Linked DNA regions of Dinghuibacter silviterrae. The protein of the gene in region 1 interacts with the protein of each later gene in a pairwise test. Links are inferred from orthologs where the notes say so. Each region holds a gene or a part of one and is shown on either strand. Other genes may lie near its edges.

Region 1 (3,186 bases):
GCTCGAAACAAAGAAGGTCATCGGGTACCTTCCCGAAGCCAATCCACTCTATTATGATATGTACGTCAAAGAATACCTGCACTTTATTGCCGACGTACACCACCTGGGCAAAGACACCAGGGGAAGAATAGACGAAGCGATCACGCTGACCGGTCTGACACCCGAATATAAAAAAACCATCGGCACGCTTTCCAAAGGATACAAACAAAGGGTAGGCCTTGCCGCTGCCCTGCTCCACCATCCGGGTGTGCTCATCCTGGACGAACCCACGTCCGGTCTGGACCCAAACCAGATCATCGAGATCCGGGAGCTGATCCGCAACCTCGGCAAAAACAAAACGGTTCTTTTTTCCTCGCATATCCTTCAGGAAGTGGAAGCGCTGTGCGACCGCGTGATCATCATCAATAAAGGAAACCTGGTCGCCGACGCACGGCTGGCAGAGCTAAGAAGCGCCGGCAGCGGCAAGGACGAAGTAACCCTGGTCATCAAGGAATCCGTCCCCGCCTCCGTGTTTGAGGCCGAACCCCTGATCGAACAATGCCGGATGAAGGGCGAGGGACACTGGACGCTAACCACCGTTAGTTCGACCGAATTAAAGAAACGTTTACTGGAGCTCTCTTTGCAGAATAACTGGAACATTGTTTCTTTGCACAGCGAATCCGGCAGCCTGGAAGCCATCTTCAGGTCGCTGACATCAAATTAAACATTCAATATTCATGAGTTACATCGCAGAGGTACACGCCAGACAAATTTTAGACAGCCGGGGCAATCCCACTGTGGAAGTAGACGTCATCACCGAAGATGGCCAAATGGGACGGGCCGCCGTGCCGTCCGGAGCCTCCACCGGCAAACACGAAGCCGTCGAACTCAGGGACGGGGACAAAAGCGTATACATGGGCAAGGGCGTTTTGAAAGCCGTTGCCAACGTTAACGATATCATCGCCGGTGAACTCATCGGCATGGACGCCAGCGATCAGACCGGCATCGACGCCCGCATGATCGAACTGGACGGAACCGAAAACAAGGCCAAGCTGGGCGCCAATGCCATCCTGGCCGTGTCCATGGCCGTAGCCAAAGCCGGCGCCGCTGAAAGCGGGCTTCCGCTGTACCGCTACCTGGGTGGCGTCAACAGCACCGTACTGCCGATTCCCCTGATGAACATCCTCAACGGAGGGGTACACGCCGACAACAAGATCGACTTTCAGGAATTCATGATCGTTCCCATCGGCGCAGACACCTTTAGCGACGGCCTGCGCTGGGGTGTTGAGGTCTTCCACCACCTCAAGACCGTTCTGAAAAAGAAAGGCTACAGCACCAATGTAGGTGACGAAGGTGGTTTCGCACCGGACATCCAAAGCAACGAAGAAGCCATCGAAACCGTCCTGGCCGCCATCGAAGCCGCCGGCTACAAGGCAGGCTCCCAGATCGCCATCGCCATGGACGCCGCCAGCAGCGAAATGTACCAGGAGAACGGAAGCTATTCCTTCTATAAGAGCAGCAAGAAAAACCTCAGCCGCGAAGAAATGGTTGCCTACTGGACCGACTGGGCCAATAAATATCCCATCGTTTCCATCGAGGATGGCATGGCCGAAGACGACTGGGAAGGCTGGAAACAACTCACCGATTCCATCGGACGCAAGGTACAGCTCGTTGGTGACGACCTTTTCGTAACCAACGTCAACCGTCTTTCCGAAGGCATCAACCAGGGCATCGCCAACAGCATCCTCATCAAGGTCAACCAGATCGGTACCATCACCGAGACGATCAACGCCGTCCAGCTCGCCCAAACCAACGGCTACACCACGGTCATGAGCCACCGCAGCGGCGAAACCGAGGACACGACGATCGCCGACCTCGCCGTCGCCCTCAACTGCGGCCAGATCAAAACCGGCTCCGCGTCCCGCACCGACCGCCTGGCCAAATACAACCAGTTGATCCGCATCGAGGAAGCCCTCGGCGCTTCCGGGATCTATCCGAAAGGGCTGTTCAAAATCTAAAAACCATCGAAAAAATAAAAAGCCGCCCTCTAGGCGGCTTTTTTTATCTTTATGTATGTTGAAGCGGATCCCGAAATGGCTCAAAAACCGGTACCTCCTCACGACGGCCGCGTTTGTGTTGTGGGTGAGTTTTTTTGACAGGAACGACCTGTTTACGCAAGGAGAGCGGGCCAGGGATCTGAGGACCCTTCAAAAAAGCAAGACTTACTATACCACGCAGATAGAAGCCGCTAAAAGGGAATTGGACCAGATGACCCACGATCCGTCCGCCCTGGAAAAATTCGCCCGTGAGAAATACCGTATGAAAAAAGACAACGAGGACGAATTTACGATCGACGACGCCCCCTCAAAAAACGCGCAATAGCCTGTTAGACACCTGGTTAAGACTTTGTATCCGAAAATCGTGCTTTTGACGCACAATTTCCGGGTGTTGACTTGCGTTTTTAACCTGAAACCTTACTTTGCCTATGAGCGATTTTACTCCGGAAGATCTGATTTTGTACCTATACGGCGAAACAGATAACGAGAAGACGGCCCGCATCAAGGCAGCGCTGGACTGCAGCTGGGCACTCCGGGAAAAACTTTCGGTCCTGAAGACTTCCATGGACAGGCTGGACAAAGCCCCTTTGCAATCCCCTTCCGCCGCCGTCTTAGACAACATTTTAGCGTACGCAAGGGCAAAGTCAAAGGTCGTACCTTAGGGTTACCATGACCATCCAGCAACGGTACCAGTTCATCATCGACTATTTCCAGGAACACGCACCCAATGCGGAAACGGAGCTTATCTACGACAACCCCTACCAGCTCCTGGTAGCCGTCATCCTTTCTGCACAATGCACCGATAAGCGGGTAAATATGACCACTCCCGCTATTTTTGCGCGCTATCCGGACCCGGAAGCCCTGGCAAAAGCCGAGGTGGACGACGTTTTCCAACTCATCCGGAGCATTTCTTATCCGAACAACAAGGCAAAACACCTCGTCGGGATGGCCAAAATGCTGGTCGGCCAATTTCATGGACAGGTTCCCCTGACGGTGGACGAGTTGGTCACCCTGCCTGGTGTCGGCCGGAAAACCGCCAACGTCATTACTTCGGTGGTAGACAACCAGCCGAATATGGCGGTCGATACCCACGTCTTCCGGGTGGCCGCGCGCATCGGGCTCACCAGGAATGCGCGGACGCCGCTGGCCG
Region 2 (3,068 bases), 1.4 Mb from region 1 along the record:
CAACGACAGCAGGATGACCCAACGGAGGATATTGTGCAGCCCCAACAATATAGTATCGAACATGGTGAAAATTTGGAGGCAAACGTACGGAAAATTAGCTTTGACGCATGAAGCAATTCCTTCTGTTTGGTCTTATCTGCCTGGCCGCTTGCCAATCCACGACAAGCAACGACGACCAGGCCCTTCAGAAACCACCCTATGCCGTCTGGACGGATAGCATCCGGCAGTTCCCCACCCACTCCAATTATTTCTTCGAAAGAGGAAAACTTTTTAGCCAGAACAACGACTCGGCCCACGCGGTCCGGGACCTGGAGAAGGCCCTGTCGATGGCGGACGAAGCGGACTATGCCCTCGTCCTGTCTTCTTTCTGGCTGGACCATGGGCAGCCGGATTCGGCCCGGGTCGTCCTGGGGCCCTCCCTGGCACGGTTTCCTTATAATCAACTCCTGAGGCGCAACCTCCTGATGTCGTTTTACGGGGAAGGACGTTTTGACGAGGCGATGAAAATAAACGACACGGCCCTGCGGTATGATTCGGCCAGCTCGGGGAACTGGTACAACCGCGCGATGGTGCAGGACGCCATGAAGGATTCCACGGCGGCCCTCCGGAGCCTGGAAACCGCCTACCGGCTGGACTCCGGCAATGCCACCATTGCGTACGAACTGGCCAACCGTTACGCCGACGCGGGCAATGCCACTGCCCTGTCGCTTTGCGACCGGATCATCCGGCGCGAATCCAAGGGTCAGCCAAAACCCGACCCCTTTGCCATTAAAGGCATCTATTACGCCAACACCGGTCATCCCGCTGAAGCGGTGGCTGCCTTCGACCGGGCGATCGCCGTCGACTATACCTTCCTGGATGCCTACCTGGAAAAGGGGATCCTTTTGTATAAACAACATAAGTATGCGGAGGCGCTGAAGGTGTTCGACCTGTCCACGTCGGTAGACAATACTTTTGCCGACGGTTATTATTGGACGGCCCGTTGCCAGCAACAGCTGGGGCAACTCAAGGACGCGCGGCTCAACTACGAGCGCGCCATTGCGTTTGACAAACATTTTACAGAAGCCCGGGAAGCGCTGGCCAAATTGGATCAGGCCGACCGAAAATGATTATCTTGCCCGTATGCACCTGGTAGCCCCCTCCCTCTTAGCCGCGGACTTCCTCCACCTGGAGGACGCGTGCCGCCTCGTCAATGAGAGCAAAGCCGATTGGTTCCACCTGGACGTTATGGACGGCCGTTTCGTCCCCAACATCAGCTACGGGATGTCGATCATCGAACAGATCCGTACGGTTGCCCAAAAGCCGTGCGACGTGCACCTGATGATCGAGGAGCCGGGGCGCTATGTTGCCGACTTTAAGGCCGCGGGGGCGGATCACATCACGGTGCACTGGGAGGCCTGCCCGCACCTGCACCGGAACATCCAGCAGATCAAATCCCTGGGGATCACGGCCGGGGTCGCCATCAACCCGGCGACGCCGGTGGATTTTCTGACCAGTATCCTTCCGGAGCTGGACCTCGTGCTGATCATGAGCGTCAATCCCGGGTTCGGAGGCCAAACCTTTATCTCCCACACTTTCCAGAAGATCCGCAAACTTCGCAAGATGATCCACGACCTGGGGCTTCATACGCACATCGAGGTCGACGGGGGTATTTCGGTGGAAAATGCCGGGCCCATCGTGCAGGCGGGAGCCGATGTATTGGTGGCGGGGTCCACAGTTTTTCACGCACCCGATCCGGTGGCGGCGATTGCGAAGTTGAAAAGCGTCTAAGACTCAATTCTTCACATCCTGTTAATAAGATTTATTTGGGATAAGCCTCTTGGATTTCTTAAATTTATAGGGAATGAACATCGCGGGGACACGCCAGGCGTGTCGGACGCTGTAAGTTAAAAGGAACCACGTGCAACGCCCTTTCGAAGCGAGCGGCCGTATCCAATTGGTGACCATAAATTGAACAATTTTGACGGAGACGATTATTAACCTTGAGAGCATTAACCCTATTGAGTTCTTCGGGGTCAACAACGGCAAATTAGACATACTAAAAAAGAAATTCCCCCTTCTAAAAATCCTTTCCAGAGGTACCCAAATCAAGCTAAGCGGTGCGCCGGAACAGATCGAAACCGCCCGGGAAAAAATAGACCTGCTGGTCCAGTACCTGGAGCGGAACGGACACCTGAGCGAAAACTATTTCGAGCAGATCCTGGGCGGGGACGACGCGGAAACCATCGACCATTTTAAGGACCGCAATCCCAATGACATCCTGGTCTTCGGGCCAAACGGCAAAACAGTCCGGGCCCGCACGGCAAACCAGAAAAGACTGGTGACGGCGGCGGACAAAAACGACATCCTCTTCGCGATCGGACCCGCGGGTACGGGTAAAACCTATACGGCGGTGGCCCTGGCGGTTCGTGCACTCAAGAACAAAGTGGTCAAAAAGATCATCCTGACGCGTCCGGCCGTGGAAGCGGGGGAAAGCCTTGGCTTTTTGCCGGGCGACCTGAAGGAAAAGATCGACCCTTACCTGAGGCCGTTATACGATGCCCTGGACGACATGATCCCCGCCGACAAACTGGGGTATTATATGAGCACCCGGGTGATCGAAATAGCGCCCCTGGCCTATATGCGGGGCCGGACCCTGGACAACGCCTTCATCATTCTGGACGAAGCGCAGAATGCCACCGACCTCCAGCTGAAGATGTTCCTGACGCGTATCGGGGCCAATGCCAAAGCCATCATTACCGGTGACCTTACCCAGATCGACCTTCCCAAGAACCAGAAAAGCGGTCTGGACAAGGCCGTCCGCATCCTCAAACACGTGGACGGTATCGCCCATATCGAGTTGGATGAGGAAGACGTCGTCCGCCACAAGCTGGTCAAGGCCATCATCAAGGCCTACGACAGGGAGCACCAGGCCGAACAGGTGAGGGTGGAAACCCACCGATAATTGGGGCATATACGCTATATTTGGGGCCATGCGGAAATACACTTATCTCCTGCTGGCCCTGGTCGCCGGTTTATGGAGCGCCTGTCATGCACCTTACGCAAAGCCGTCCGATCCCACCGAAGCG

What was found.
Region 2: the proteins of eno (region 1) and rpe interact in binary tests that used the Escherichia coli proteins (3 or more experiments, as listed by UniProt). The link is inferred for Dinghuibacter silviterrae from one-to-one orthologs.

What each region holds. Positions count from the first base shown.
Region 1 is NZ_SODV01000001.1:609,062-612,247, forward strand. What follows is about bases 2-2,856. They hold eno (phosphopyruvate hydratase), read left to right. Parts: upstream 2-716; coding sequence 717-1,997; downstream 1,998-2,856. Other genes in these bases: EDB95_RS02680 (ATP-binding cassette domain-containing protein), read left to right, coding at 2-703; EDB95_RS02690 (FtsB family cell division protein), read left to right, coding at 2,053-2,361; EDB95_RS02695 (hypothetical protein), read left to right, coding at 2,465-2,698; nth (endonuclease III), read left to right, coding at 2,706-2,856. Outside these bases: more of EDB95_RS02680, read left to right, coding at 1-1; more of nth, read left to right, coding at 2,857-3,186. UniProt on the Escherichia coli protein: Catalyzes the reversible conversion of 2-phosphoglycerate (2-PG) into phosphoenolpyruvate (PEP). It is essential for the degradation of carbohydrates via glycolysis.
Region 2 is NZ_SODV01000001.1:1,986,895-1,989,962, reverse strand. Bases 210-2,946 are described here. They hold rpe (ribulose-phosphate 3-epimerase), read left to right. Parts: upstream 210-1,122; coding sequence 1,123-1,770; downstream 1,771-2,946. Other genes in these bases: EDB95_RS08940 (PhoH family protein), read left to right, coding at 1,961-2,944; EDB95_RS08950 (tetratricopeptide repeat protein), read left to right, coding at 210-1,109. Also shown: EDB95_RS08955 (hypothetical protein), read right to left, coding at 1-63; more of EDB95_RS08950, read left to right, coding at 108-209; EDB95_RS08935 (hypothetical protein), read left to right, coding at 2,973-3,068. UniProt on the Escherichia coli protein: Catalyzes the reversible epimerization of D-ribulose 5-phosphate to D-xylulose 5-phosphate.